2 regions of the Collinsella sp. AM13-34 genome follow, and region 2 is predicted to be linked to the other one. Evidence: riboswitches for the same ligand, from Rfam matches in the RefSeq annotation. Region 2 holds a riboswitch; the other holds the start of a gene.

Region 1 (3,403 bases), on a different contig from region 2:
TCTCGTGGGTCTGTTCCTCGCGCAGGGTAAAGTCGTAGCGCGCGGCATCGAACTCGCGGATCACATCGACAAATGCATTAACGGCAAAGGAATAATGCTGGCAGCTCACACTAAAGTGCGGCACCTGCTCGGACGTGCCTTTGTACTTGCCCTCGAGCAGGTCGGCCTGGTCGAGCACCTGGCGCGCGTAGCCCAAGAAGGTCTCGCCTTCCTCGGACACAATGACGCCCTTGTTGGTGCGCTCAAAGATGTGTACACCCATCTCGTTTTCGAGATCGCGAATTGACGCGGTAATCGAAGGCTGCGACACAAAGAGCCGGCGCGAGGCCTCGGTGATGCTGCCGCATTCGGCAACTTTGACGACATATCTGAGCTGCTGGAGCTTCATGGCTTTCTCCCTAGACGTTCGTGACGTCGAAACCCGTCGCGTCCATCTGACGCATAAACGACGGCATCTCCCCCGTCGCGGCGCAGGCGGCAATCTGATGCAGAGCCCCGGCAACCGCATCATCTGCCGCAGCGCCGATATGCCAGCGCGCGGCAGCCGTGACGGCCTCGTTAGCATTGGCGACTGCAACGGAATTGGGAACGGCATCGATCATGGGCAAATCGTTATCGGAATCGCCGAATACGGCCACCTCGTCGGGCGTCAGGCCCAAAGCGCGCGCCAGCTCCAGCGCAGCACAGCCCTTGTCCCAGCCGGTCGGAAGAACGTCGAACAGGCGCACGCGGTTGTTGGGAAACACGAGCGAGAGCTCCGGCACCTCGGCGGCAACACGCTCGCGCAGCTCGGCGAGCTCCTCGCGCGAACGGGCACTCCAGATATTCGCCTTGTATACCGGGGCATCGTCAACGACAGGGCGACAGGGAGCCTCTTCGCCCTTGAGCCACGCGTTGCCGCCTGACTCCATGGCGTGACGCACACGCTCGGGATCGCTTGTCACGCAATAGGCGTCGTTGTCCCAAAAGTCATCACCCAGACGGTAGACCTTCAAATAGGTATCGTCGGTCTCTTGCTCCAGGTAGTCGGCCAGGCGCATAAGGGCATCGTTATCAGTTGCGCGCGAGGCAACCGCCTCGCCATCGACAAACATCACCTGGCCGTTGCAAAACGCACCGGTCGAGAAGCACTCGGAGCGATTGCGGAACATCCAGCTCATCGCGGACGGCTGGCGACCCGAAACCGGGCCAAAATGCAGGCCCGCCGCCTGCATGGCATGAATGCCCTCGATGGCGCAGTCGCTGGCGCCATCGTGTCCAGCAGGAATCAGCGTATCGTCCATATCGGTCAGCACAAGTTTGATCATAAGGTCCCCTCGGTCATTCTCTATCCCGTCTATTGTAACGACCTGCCAATAAGGGACAGGTTTATCTTGGCAGGTTTTATCTGGGAAAATGCAGCGCCCCTGTTGCCACCTGCCAAAATAAACCTGTCCCATATTGGCAGGTGCGCTAGTATAGGGAACAACAGATTCGATGCGGGAGTGCCGGCGGTGCAAACCACAAGGCTGAGAGGGCATAGGGCCCAATCCTTTGAACCTGTCAGTTAATGCTGGCGTAGGGAGCATGCCGCCTTTACAGGGGCGCTGTCTATGCACAGCGCCCCTTTTCTATGCCAAGGAGGCATGTGCAGTGATTGATTCGGAACAGCTTAAGCAACATATGGTCAAGGCCGTAGAGGAGATTCGAGCCACCAATCCGATGGCCGGCTCCATCACCAACACGGTGACGATCGACTTTGTCGCCAACGCGCAGCTCGCCGTGGGCGGTTCGGCCGCCATGGTCTATCTGCCCGACGAGGGCGAGGCGCTCGTTGCCGGCGGCGGCGCCATCTATCTCAACATGGGCACGCTCTTCCCCATCTACGAGCAGACGATTCCCCGCGCGGCCAAGGCGGCACACGACGCCGGCAAGCCCTGGGTGCTCGATCCGGTGGGTCTGGGCATCGGTAGCCTGCGCACCCAGCTGGTAAACGAGCTCAAGCAGTACAAGCCCGCCATCGTACGCGGCAACGCCTCCGAGATCATCGCACTCTCCGGCCTGTGGGGTCTTGAGGGCGAGTCGGCCGATCTGAGCCGCGTACGTGGTGTCGATACCACCGACACGGTCGACGCCGCCCGCGATGCCGCCGTGGCGCTCGCTCGCTACACCGGCGGCGCCGTTGTGGTCTCGGGCGAAGTCGACCTGATTACCGACGGCACGACCGTTGCCAAATCCCACGGCGGCAGCCCGCTCATGTCCAAGATCACCGGCTGCGGTTGCTCGCAGGGCGGCGTGCTGGCCGTGTACGCCTGTGCTACCGATCCGTTTACGGCAGCAGTCTGCGGCACCGCCGTCTACAACGTTGCCGGCACGCGTGCCGCCGCCGTCGCCGATGCCCCGGCAAGCTTTAAGGTCGCCTTTATCGACGAGCTCTACCGCGCAACCGCCCAGGATATTGCCGACAACCGACTCGAGCTCGAGGAGGCATAAGCCATGTCCGAACCCGCAACCAATGCCGGCATGAACACGCTCGTCGCCGTGGCCATCGCCCCATGTGGCACCGGCGACGAGCTGTCCGCCGAGGTCGCCGAGGTCGTGCGCGTCATTCGCGAGAGCGGCCTTCCCAACCGCACCACCTCGATGTTCACCGAGATCGAGGGCGACTGGGACGAGGTCATGCAGGTCGTGCGCGACGCGACCTTTGTGTTGGCGAGCAAGGGCATCCGCACCGAAGTCGTGCTCAAAGCCGATATTCGACCCGGATTTACCGACACCATGACCGGCAAACTCGAGCGCATGGAAGCGCAGATCAAAAAGCAGGAGGAAGCACGATGAGCATCCGCGACAACCTTGATATCTCGGCCTATCTGGTGCTCGGCCCCGAAAACACCCTCGGACGCCCCGTGGGCGATGTGGTGGCCCAGGCGCTCGACGCCGGCTTTACCTGCATTCAGGTGCGCTCCAAGGTGGCAAGCGCCCGCGAGATCATTGCGCTGACCGGCGACGCCGCGCAGGCAATCGCACAGGCCGGCAAGACCGGTCAGGTCGCCTTGCTGATCGATGACCGTCTGGACTGTGTGCTTGCCGCGCGCGAGCAGGGCATTGCCGTCGATGGCGTGCACGTAGGCCAGAGCGACATTCCCGTCGAGGTCTGCCGCAAGCTGCTGGGCCCCGATGCCATTGTGGGCCTTTCGGCCCGTTGCGAGGAGATGCTCGAGTACGTCAAGACCGCCGACATGAGCCTGGTCGACTACCTGGGCATCGGCCCACTCCACGAGACCGAGACCAAGCGCGACTGCGGACGCGCGGCCGACGGCTCCATCATCACCAAAAGCTTTGAGGACCTGGCAGCCCTCCATGCGGCAAGCCCCGTGCCCATCGTGGTGGGCGGCGGCGTTAAGACAGCCGACTTGCCGCAGCT
Region 2 (3,403 bases):
AACTTCCTTTTTGGCAGAGGAGAGTCCATGCTGCAGGTCGTCATTTCGCCCGCCAAGCAGATGCGCGCGGCCCAAGATGCTTTTGAAGTCCTGGGCATTCCACCCTTTGCGCGCGAGACGGCTCGCCTCCACCGCGCACTGCTAGATATCGAGCGGAATGAAGGCAGCGACAGCCTGCAGGCGCTATGGAACGTGAGTGACAAACTGCTGGGGCCTTGCCTCAACACCCTGCATGAGTTCGGGCCCATCCTGAAAAACGGCGATCTCGACAATCCCGCACTCGCCTGTCACCTCTCCCCTGCCGTCATGTCCTACCACGGCATTCAATACCAGAGCATGGCGCCCGAGGTGATGGATTCCGCGCAGCTCGCATGGCTGCAAAGCCACCTGTGGATCCTCTCTGGCCTCTACGGGTGCGTTCGCCCCTTTCATGCCGTCGAACCATATCGGCTGGAGATGGGCGCGAAGCTCGCCGTTGACGATGCCCGAGACCTCTATGCGTTTTGGAGCGACAAGCTCGCGCGGGCTATCGCCCCGGCAGGCTCAAACACCACGATCGTCAACCTCGCCAGCGTAGAGTACGCCAAAGCCGTTCTGCCCCATCTCGCGGGCGACGCCACGGTCGTCACGTGCCTCTTTGGCGAAGGCATCCGCAACGGCAAGCCCATCCAGCGCTCGACCGCCAGCAAAAAGGCACGTGGTTCCATGGTGCGCTGGATGGCAGAAAACAAGCTCGAGGATGTAAGCGGGCTCACCGCGTTTGACGTTGGTTATCGTCACTTTCCCGAGCTTTCAAATAAGAACACTTTGGTCTTCCTGAACGAACAGACCTTGTAGGACCACCGCTACTTTTGAATGTGCTGCCTAGGCACGGCGTCTATTCCGCCAAGCCGTCGGCTTTGGCAACTTCGTTTGTCGAGCCATCTTGGTAGGTAATCTTAACGTGCTCTACCTCGGACACCGCAACACCCGATGGGGGCTCCAAGCGCCATTCCGTCAGCGCGATATCCATAGTCGTAGGCACGTCGCCCTGATTCTTGAGCTTCACCGTCAGCGTTTTGAGCGCCGCATCATACGTCACGCGTTCGATTTCCTCACCAGGAATAGACCCACCGCTCAGCTGAAGCTGGACAAATCCATCGCGCGGATACCAATAGTCGCCCGGCGCGGCCACCGTGTTACCACCAGCGACCTTCACCGCCATGATCGGCAGGGCATCGTCGGCCTCGAACTCCCATGCAGCGCCGCCGTGACCGCCAAACGTCCAGATACAAAAGGCAATCACCAGCACGGCAAGCACCGCAAAACCAATCGCGACAAGGCCATGGTGCGCACGGCTTTCCTCGGCCGATACATCCCATTGCGTCTCTCGATATAGATGCTTGTCTTCCATGTTCGCCTCCCCACAGGCACGCTCGTTAGGCCAATCGTACCCATTCGAGCTATACTTGAGCCCATTACATAAACGGGGAGCTTGCAGGACAAGACGGCAGGCTGAGACTGGGCGCGCCCGCCCTGACCCGCAAACCTGATATGGGTAATGCCAACGAAGGGAGCCGTGCCAATGAGCACACAGACCGAGCCCAAGCTCGTCACGCAAATCGACTTCGCCCGCGCCGGGCAGATCACGCCGCAGATGAAGGAAGTCGCCGAGCGCGAGCATCGCGACCCCGAGTACATCCGCGAGCGCGTGGCCGACGGCCGCATCGCCATTCCCGCCAACATCGTGCACATCAAAAAAGGCATGCGCGCCTTTGGTGTCGGCGAGGGCCTGTCTACTAAGGTCAACGTCAACCTGGGCATCTCGGGCGATAAAGCCGATGCCGCCGAGGAATGGAAGAAGGTCAAGATCGCCGAGGACTTTGGCGCCGACGCCATCATGGACCTTTCCAACTCGGGCAAGACGCGCCAGTTCCGCCAGCAGCTCATCGACGAGACGCCGCTCATGGTGGGCACCGTCCCCATGTACGACGCCATCGGCTACATGGAAAAGCCGCTGGTCAAGCTTACCAAGGATGACCTGTTCGAGGTCGTGCGCGCGCACGCCGAGGACGGCGTGGACTTTATGACCATCCACTGCGGCATCAACAAGTCGGTCACCAAGACCTTTAAGGAGACCGGCCGCTTGATGAACATCGTGAGCCGCGGCGGCTCGCTGCTGTTTGGCTGGATGGAGGTCACCGGCAACGAAAACCCCTTCTACGAGTACTTTGACGAGCTGCTCGAGATTTGCCACGAGTACGACGTGACGATTTCGCTCGGCGACTCCTGCCGCCCGGGCTGCCTCTACGACTCCAACGACGCCACCGAGACCGCCGAGATGATCGAGCTGGGCAAGCTGTGCAAGCGCGCTTGGGCCGCCGGCGTCCAAGTCATGGTCGAGGGCCCGGGTCACATGGCGCTCGACGAGATCGCCGCCAACATGAAACTGCAGAAGCGCCTGTGCCACAACGCCCCGTTCTATGTGCTCGGGCCGCTGGTGACCGATATCGGCGTGGGTTACGACCACATCACCGCCGCCATCGGCGGCGCTATCTCCGCCAGCTCCGGCGCCGACTTCCTGTGCTACGTGACGCCGGCCGAGCACTTGTGCCTGCCCAACGCCCAAGACGTGCTCGATGGCCTCATGGCCACCAAGATCGCCGCGCACGCCGCCGATATCGCCAAGAAGGTGCCGCACGCCCGCTACATGGACGACAAGATGGGCCAGGCACGCCGCAAGCTCGACTGGGACTCCATGTGGAAGTGCGCGCTCGACCCGGTCACCGGCAAGAAGCGCTACGAGGAGTCCCCCGCCGCCACCGAGGGCACCTGCACCATGTGTGGCAAGATGTGCGCCGTCCGCACCGTCAACAAGGTGTTCGAGGGTACGACGATCGATCTCGGCATGGAGGACTAACTCGTCACCGGAGCCACAATCAGTAACATGGTGTTCGTCAATTGTTGACGTGTGAACATTTGCTTACATTTGCGTAAAGATTACATCGCCCGCCCGGGTTCGACATAGAGTCGGCCCGGGCATCTTTATAATGCTGGCTTAAAGACCCATTTGATTCCGACCGAACAAGGGAGCAAACATGGATCGCAGTAAGGTACCTGCCGTTCTATCCATCGCAGGATCCGATTCCAGCGGTGGCGCCGGCATTCAGGCCGACATCAAGACCATCACAGCGCACCGCCTGTATGCCGAGACAGCCATCACGGCCATCACAGCGCAAAACACACTGGGCGTCACCGCCGTGCAGGATATCTCGCCAGATATCGTAGCCGCGCAAATTGACGCCGTCTTTGACGATATCCGCCCCAGCGCCGTCAAGATTGGCATGGTCTCCTCTGCCGAGATTATCGAAGTCATCGCAAACCGCTTGAGCGCTTGGAACGCAACGAACGTGGTCGTCGACCC

The links. A riboswitch is a leader RNA that binds a small molecule or an ion and turns the genes downstream of it on or off. The one in region 2 is predicted to bind thiamine pyrophosphate.
Region 1: it holds a riboswitch for thiamine pyrophosphate, as region 2 does, so the genes downstream of both, thiM (hydroxyethylthiazole kinase) here and thiC (phosphomethylpyrimidine synthase ThiC) in region 2, are expected to answer to the same signal.

The regions. Positions count from the first base shown of each region.
Region 1 covers NZ_QRLE01000001.1:89,919-93,321, forward strand. Annotated here, with positions in the region: gene DW151_RS00390 (LysR family transcriptional regulator) at 1-388, opposite strand, end outside; gene DW151_RS00395 (HAD-IIB family hydrolase) at 399-1,307, opposite strand; TPP riboswitch at 1,471-1,581, shown strand; gene thiM (hydroxyethylthiazole kinase) at 1,633-2,472, shown strand; gene DW151_RS00405 (thiamine-binding protein) at 2,476-2,817, shown strand; gene DW151_RS00410 (thiamine phosphate synthase) at 2,814-3,403, shown strand, end outside.
Region 2 covers NZ_QRLE01000015.1:19,791-23,193, forward strand. Annotated here, with positions in the region: gene DW151_RS07265 (YaaA family protein) at 28-837, shown strand; gene DW151_RS07270 (hypothetical protein) at 878-1,393, opposite strand; TPP riboswitch at 1,457-1,572, shown strand; gene thiC (phosphomethylpyrimidine synthase ThiC) at 1,565-2,899, shown strand; gene thiD (bifunctional hydroxymethylpyrimidine kinase/phosphomethylpyrimidine kinase) at 3,078-3,403, shown strand, end outside.